2 regions of the uncultured Merdimmobilis sp. genome follow, and region 1 is predicted to be linked to the other one. Evidence: riboswitches for the same ligand, from Rfam matches in the RefSeq annotation. Region 1 holds a riboswitch; the other holds the start of a gene.

Region 1 (3,862 bases):
GAGGAGATGGGCCCGCCCCCCTATCAAAAGCCAGTGGACACCATGATCCTCCGCTTCGGGCTGACCATGACCCACAGGGACGCCTGGAACGGAGACGTCTCGATGCGCAAAAAGATTTTCCGGGCGGCCTTTGCCTCCAAGGAGTACCGGGCGGCTGACCTGGCCCGGTATCTGAAAGCCACCTCTTTTTCCATGAAGAACCTGTGGTGGCAGGCCGTGGAGGTGGATTTGAAGCGGGAAGCCCCGGACCTTAGCATCCCCTGCATCTACATCCTGGGCCGCAACGACCAGATTGTGCTCCCCCAGCTTTCAGTGGAGTACTATGACCTTCTCAAAGCGCCTTACAAAAAGCTGATCTGGTTTGAGGGCTGTGGCCATTCGATGATGTACGAGCAGCCAGAGAAGTTCCAGCAGGTGGTCGCCGAAGAATTGATGCCCTTTGTGCCAAAGCTCCCAAAGCCCAAAGGTTAACGAAAAAACCCCGCCCCTGCCGTATTAACACGGCAGGGGCGGGTTTTGTTTGGATTCATCGCCTTGAGAAACCTCCAATCCCCCTTTCCCCCAACAGGTGAAAACAGGGAAGGCCCCCGCGCCGCCCAAGGTATTCCTCCACTGCACTGCTGGGATAGAAGCCTCCCTCAGAAAAAAGTTCCCCTGCCGCAAGTTAACGCCAAACTAGAAATTGAGTCTGAAATGAGCCTGTCTTCTGGCAAAAGGGGACTATTCCGGTTTCCTCAGCCCAGCCCGTCCCGCCTGGGGCAAACACACCCCTCTCCATTTCCACATATCCTGTATTGTGGCCTCCTAAAATGGTACAAATCCCCACTGCCGCCAGAAGCCGACAAGACTGCCCGCGATCTCCCTGTTTTTGAACCGGGCCGTGGCCAGCAGGCGGCCTGGGTTCATTTCCTCCAATAAAGGGACCACCCCCTTATTTCCAAGTCCGCCAAAGGAAGGAGAAGGACAATGGAGACCTCCAACAACACCACCATGTGTGCAACCGTGTGCAGGGTGCAGCGCTGCTGTCTGTGCGTCTGTGACCACTGTACCAACCAAGAAGTCCTGGTGCATTCCAACTGCGCCTGCCGCTTCCACGTGGGCGACAGGGTGTGCATCCACTACAACGGTGTGATGACCCGGAGCATTCCGCCCCAAATCACCGCCGCCTGTATTGAGCGCATTTCCTGCTGACCAGCCATGGTTCCGAAATACCCTGGCCTCTTCCGAGAGGCCGGGGTATTTTCTCGGCCCTGCGCTGCAAGACAGTGTGGCCCCATCCATTGGGGCGGATGGCCAAGCCCCTTTGTTTCCCTTGGTTTTAGGGATTTTATCCCCTTGCCGCTTGTGTTTCCCTTCCCCGCTATGCTATACTGAACTCAAATTGAATCGGTGCATCGGCCGCCGGCAGCTTTGCCCGCGGCCAGGAAACGGGTTGGAATCCCGTGCGGTCCCGCCGCTGTGTTAGCTGAGTCCGCCGCAACATGCCACTGGGAGACTGGGAAGGCGCGGTTTATTGGATGCTGGAAGCTTAAGCCAGAATACAGGATGCATCGAAATTGCATGAGTTCTCTGCGAGCGACGGAGAAATTCTCAGGCGTGAGTGCATTTGCGGCAGGCCCCTCAAAAAAGAGGGGCTGTTTTTGGCGCACCTTTGTCCCTCTGCCCATGAGGTTTCAAACCCCCGACTTAAAGAGAGCCGGGGGTTTTTCAATTCTCCCCCGGCAGGAACGAAATCTGCCGGGATATCCGGCAAGAGAAAGGGAGAATCCAATATGATGCACCTGAAAAACATGCTGCTCTCCGCGGCGCTGGCGGCCCTTTTGGTCACGGCCGGCTGTTCTGCTGCCAGCACCGGTACCCCCTCTGGGGCTGGCGGCTCCTCGGAGCTCACCCTCCGGGTGGGGACCACCGCGTCGGCGGACGGCTTCAATGCCATGACCGAAAATGGCTCTTTTGGCAAGCTGAACTACACCGGCTTGTGCGCTGCCCCCTTTGTAACCACCGATGAAAACGGGGAAGTCCAGCCCTACATGATGACCTCTTGGGAGATCAGCGACGACAAAAACACCTTGACTGCCACCTTTGCCACCGACAAAGGGGTCACCTGGCACGATGGTGAGCCGGTGACCATGGACGATGTCCTCTTCACCTTTCGCTACCAAATCCAGAAGAAAAGCGGATACTGCACCGGCTTGACCGCTGTGGAAAAAATAGACGATACCACCGCCAAGTTGACCTTTGAGGACGGCAAGGCATTTAACGCCCTCAACAGCATGGCAAACTTTGTCAAACTTTCCCCCAAGCACGTCTGGGAGAAAGTGGATGGCGATTATAAAGAATACCAAGGGGAAGACGCCTCCATCGGCTGCGGCCCATTCCGCATGACCGGCTACGATCCCGAAGCCCAGGTGATCACCTACCAATCGGTGGGCGAATACTTTATGGGCACCCCCGCTTTTGACAAAGTTACTGTCAAGACCTACGACAGCCACGACGCCCTGGTGATGGCCCTGCGCACTGGGGAGATCGACGCCATGTATGATTACTCCAATTCCTTGAGCGCCACCATGGCCCCTTCGGTAACCGGAGTGGAAAACCTGAACCCCGGAATGAGTGACAACCCCGGCAACTACCAGCTGGTCTTTGGGTTTAACCAAAAACCGACCGACGACTTGGCATTTCGCAAAGCGGTGCGAAGCGCCTTGGATTACGAGCTTCTGCGCACCTCCATCGGCGGGGAAGACGGCCAAATCCCCGGCACCGGCATTGTCGCCCCACCCAACAAAGGCTTTGACCCCAGCCTTCCCAAGCTGTCCCAGGATCAGGAGGCAGCCAAGGCCATTCTGGAAGAAGGGGGCTACCTGGATAAGGACGGCGACGGTTTCCGGGAATTGCCCGATGGCAGTGAAATGAACGTCCTCATCACCCCTCAATACAACAAGACCCGCCAACCCTTATACCTGCGGATCGCAGAAATCCTCAAAGCCAACCTGGAGGAGGTAGGCATCCGCACCACCTTGGACGAGGAGAGCGTGCGCAACGCCGACCATGCCACCCAAGTGCGCAAAGAGGGCACTTACCAGCTGTACATCGGCTACACTTCCCCAGGCGTAGCTATGTACGACACCGCTTTTATGTACATCATCCAAAACGACAGCAACCCTTGGGGAACCTGTACCCTGCCCGCTTTTGTCGCAGCCTATGAAGCCAAGCAACAAGGCAGAAGCTATGAGGAATACAGCGCGGCCATGAAGGACCTTCAAGCCATTGCGGACCAGGAGGTCATCGGCCTGGCCTTGTGTTGGGACAAGGCCTATTTCCCCTACCGGACCGACCGGTTTGAGGGGTTCACCAACATCCCCGGCTGGGGGGTAATCAACAACAAAACTTGGTTCAGCGTCCGCCCCAAAAACGCCTAGCCTGCCCTTTAAAAGGGTTTCCTGGGCAACTTGATAGAAAGGAATGCTGACCTATGGCAAAACGCACCCTGCTGGGGCGGCTTGGGGAATCCGTCCTAATTGTGTTCTGCATTGTCACCCTCAACTTCTTCCTCATCCGGTTTATGCCAGGGGATCCGGTGCTCCACATCATCGGGGAGGAGGAGTACTACAACCTGGAGGTACACGCCCCCCAGGTCATCGAAGAAATCCGCGGGGAATACGGCCTCAACCAATCCCTCGGCCGGCAGTATCTCACCTACCTGGGCAAAACCGCCCGCCTGGATTTCGGCAACTCCTACCGGACCAAGGCCCCGGTGCTGGAGACGGTGCTTTTCCGGATGAAATGGACCCTATTCCTCGCCATTCCGGCCACCGTCATCGCCGCTTTCCTGGGCGGGGCGCTGGGCCTGTGGGCGGGCTGG
Region 2 (3,862 bases), on a different contig from region 1:
GGACCGGGGGATGGGCCTTCAAAAAGTCCTCCCCGTAGTTGCCAGGGGTGAAGATGACCTCTTTGCAGCCGGCGGCGGCATGCATCTTTAGCTCCACTTGAATGGTGTCTAAGAGGGCTTGGAGGCTTTGGGGTTCCACTACGCCGCTGGTGCCCAAGATGGAGATCCCCCCTTCAATGCCCAGCACCGGGTTAAAGGTCTTCTGGGCGACCGCTTCCCCGCCTGGAGTGCTGATCACCACCGAGAGGCCGCCTTGGTAGTCCAAACTGCGGCAGACTGCCTCCACCTCCTCCCGGATCATCCGCCGGGGGGTGGAGTTGATGGCCGCAGCCCCCACCGGTTGATCCAGGCCGGGGCGGGTGACCCGGCCCACCCCTTGGCCTCCGTCGATTTCCACACCGGGGTGGGCACAGGGGGAGACTCTGGCATAGATGAGAAGGCCATGGGTGGCGTCGCAGTCGTCCCCCCCGTCCTTGCGGACGGCACAGGAGGCGAAAGAGGGGGAAAAGGCTGCTTCTTCTATGGGCACGGTGACGGCCAAACCCTTGGGTAACACAAGGGTTTCCTCCTGCGCCATCTGCTGGGTCAGCAGCATTTTGGCGGCGGCCTTTGCCGCTAAGGCGGCGCAAGCGCCGGTGGTGTATCCACAGCGCAGTTTTTGGCGGCCCCGCTGCAAATATTGTTCAAATGCCAAGAAAATCCCCCCTTTTAAAAGAAAAGACCGCAGCATGCGGTCTTTGGGCGCCGTTTTGTCCTGCTATGGAACCATTGTACCAAAAAAAGCCTGTGAGGGAAAGGAAAATCCTCCTACAAAACCTCCCGCAGGTGGGAGAGGTACAGCTCCCGGATGGCGGGGACTTCCCCCAGCCCCTCCAAAGCGCAGCGGACGGCGATGCCGGCCCCTTCCAACTGGTTTTTCCAACTGTCCGGCTCTTCCCCGGCCATGTCGTTGATGGCGTGATCCCCGGCCACCAGCATCAGCGGAACAAGGAGGGCTTTGGTGTACCCGGCCCTTTGCAGCCGCCGCAGCACCGAATCCACCTCCGGGTAGCCCTCCACCGTGCCCACAAAGACATCCTCCCGGCCAAGGTCCCGGAAGACGAAGTCCAGGGCAGGGTAGATGCTGTTGGCCGGATGGTAAGTACCGTGGCCCATCAGCACCAGAGCCTCCCCTTCTGCGACAGGGTGCCGGCCTAGGACCGCCTTGGCCACTGCCAGCAAATCCCCGGTGGTGTGCAGGAGGGGGGCAGTCAGCGAAAGGGATGGAAAGCGGGGGCGGTATTCCTCGATGAGGGCGCGGAGTTTGTCATACTCTTCCCCGGGGATGAGATGAGAGGAGAGGACAGCCACGTTGGAAAACCCTTCCTCCACCAATTTGTCCAGGGCCTGGGGGACCGAATCCACCTGGATTCCCCGCCGCTCCAGCCCCCGGAGGATCACCTTGCTGGTGAAAGCACGGCGAATTGGGATAGAAGGGTAGGCACTAGCCACCTCCCGCTCCAAGGCGCCTATGGTTTTTTCCCGGGTGCCGTCGTGGCTGGTGCCGAAACTGACCACTAAAATCGCTTGCTGTTCCATAAAAATCCTCCGCGTCGTTTTTTGGCTGGTGTGAATGAAAAGGGAAGGCGCGCCCGCCGCGTGGAGCAGGGGATGGCAGGGCCATGACTCTTGCTGGGACAACCTGCCAGAAATGGAAAAGGCCCCCGGCTTACCCTGCGCCGGAGGTCTCAACAACACCAATAAGGCGGAGTTTTCCCCGCCCAACCGGCTGCCTTTGTCGCTCGCAAGAGGCGCCTTCCCTGAAAAAAGCTGTCCGTATTCTGGCTTGGGCCTTCCCAGTGTCTTTCCTGCGCCTTCCCAGTTTCCCAGTGGCATCCAGCAGGAGGACTTGGCCCTTACAGCGGCGGGACCGCACGGGATTTGCACCCGTTTCCGAACTACAGCTTTTTTGTTTGTGTATATACAGCGAGGAGAGGGAGATTTCCCCCAAAGATCGCTTGCGATCATTGTAGCATCTTGCCGGAGGGGAAGTCAAGGAAAGCCATCCCAGAGCGGGCAAGTTGTTCCCATCACCTAATATCCCATGGGGGATAGGGTGTCAAATAGGAGGAGTACGGCCTTTAGAACGGTTTTGAATCAAACAAACCGGGAAAAGTGGCAAGGCGTTCGCCGCTGTATAACGGCAGCGAAACTGCCGCTATGCTTTTTTTCCAATATAAAAGACGTAACCATAATACTGTTTATACTTAGCGTATAACTCCACTTCGTATTTGTCGCCTGCCACATAAGCTTTGACCGTTTCGCTGCCGGGATATTTTTCAAGAAGCGCTTTTTCCGCAGCCTCCCTGGGAATAAAGTAATGGTCGGTCCAGCAGGTTTCGGGAAGGGTAAAGGCGGCTACAAACTGGTATCCAATTTGCTGGAGGATGGAAACATTGCCGCCAACGGTATCCAGCTTGCTGCCAGCATCTGCCCAAAAAGAGGCAACTTCAGAAGGGCGGTCTTCGGTGAGCCAGGATGGGCAGGTGACCGCCACATAGCCGTCTTGTTTGAGAAAATCCTTCCAATAGGTCAGGGCCTTTTCAAAGCCGATTCCGTCGATCATCCCTTCCGACCAAATCAGGTCAAGTTCGCCCTTTCCAAAGGGGAGATTCTCCGCCGAGCCGACCATTCCGGCAACTCGTTCCTCCAGTTGAAGCGTTTGGACAGTTGCACCGAAGCGTTCGATAAAGCTGGGAATCATATCAACTCCGGTAATATGCCCGGCGGTATTTTGTGCGAGGACTATCGTTTGGCCGCCGGTTCCGCAGCCCAAATCAACGATGCGGGAATTTGCATCCAGATTATCCACAAATCCCAGGGCGCGGCGCGTCATCTCCGAGCTGCCAGGGCCTTGACGGTCCAACCCAATATGGGCTTCGATCAGCAAATCAAACATGGATGGTTCTTGAAAGTTCATTTTTAGCTCCTTCCTTATTGAACGGTCATTTCACAATTTTCATACCGTTCGGCCTTTACAGATGTTTTAAAGTTTGAGGTGAATTTGAAATCGGCCATATTTGTGCCCTATAATTATTGGGCATAGATTGTATGAAATATAGCGGACAGGCAAGAAAATTCCAGAAAGGGCGGTTAAAAACGATATACATTTTAGAGAAGAAACGGGATAGCAACTTAACCCCTTATTTTTGTTTGTTGTCCTCTGTGATCAGCTATAAATACAGTCGAATACAGGCATCATTGTGGGAATCCACTTATTAGACTTTCTGTCATAAAATTTTGTGTCTGAGTTGACAGCAAACGGGATACCGGCATTTGTTAACTGTTGGGTCATGTAACTGGAAAAGACAACCTGCTCCTCAATTGTATAGTCATTCCCATCGTTATAATTTCCTGGCATCCATGCTCCTACCCAAGTGGGAATCCCTGTTTCCTGCTGCCATTCCAGCGCAAGCTGGATCTTCTCATCAATCAGAGAACGCTCCTGCTCAGTTCCAGTGGTCCACAACTTACGGTCATTTGTTTTGCTGGGGCCTGCGGCATAAAAATGCCATTCCGCCATAAGATAGTCATTATGATCTGTGGGAATTTCCAATTCATGCAGATAAGCTGCATCAGAGCGCAGCCTAGGAGAAATCATAATAATCCGATTCGGATTTGTCTTTCTGATTTCTGTCACAAGCTGCTCATAGATTTCGTTCAGTTTATCAGGCTGTTTATTTAGTGCATCAGTGGATTCAATCAACAGGTCAAACGACAATAAATAGGAGGTATCTTGATAGCGTCTTGCAACCTTTGTCCACCAATCCACAACCTCTTGAATATTTTCTTCACTGGGATCATTCTTAAATTCATCTGCTTG

Evidence for each region. Region 1 has a riboswitch for cobalamin ahead of RDQ42_RS05165 (ABC transporter substrate-binding protein). Riboswitches for the same ligand answer to the same signal wherever they lie in the genome.
Region 2: linked by a shared signal. The riboswitch ahead of RDQ42_RS03800 (sirohydrochlorin cobaltochelatase) and the one ahead of RDQ42_RS05165 (ABC transporter substrate-binding protein) in region 1 are both predicted to bind cobalamin.

What each region holds. Positions count from the first base shown of each region.
Region 1 is NZ_CABRJC010000007.1:46,646-50,507, reverse strand. Features, by position in the region: gene RDQ42_RS05175 (alpha/beta fold hydrolase) at 1-471, shown strand, start outside; gene RDQ42_RS05170 (hypothetical protein) at 967-1,191, shown strand; cobalamin riboswitch at 1,376-1,565, shown strand; gene RDQ42_RS05165 (ABC transporter substrate-binding protein) at 1,773-3,419, shown strand; gene RDQ42_RS05160 (ABC transporter permease) at 3,473-3,862, shown strand, end outside.
Region 2 is NZ_CABRJC010000004.1:54,310-58,171, forward strand. Features, by position in the region: gene cbiD (cobalt-precorrin-5B (C(1))-methyltransferase CbiD) at 1-694, opposite strand, end outside; gene RDQ42_RS03800 (sirohydrochlorin cobaltochelatase) at 808-1,578, opposite strand; cobalamin riboswitch at 1,793-1,983, opposite strand; gene RDQ42_RS03805 (class I SAM-dependent methyltransferase) at 2,198-2,959, opposite strand; gene RDQ42_RS03810 (glycoside hydrolase family 5 protein) at 3,209-3,862, opposite strand, start outside.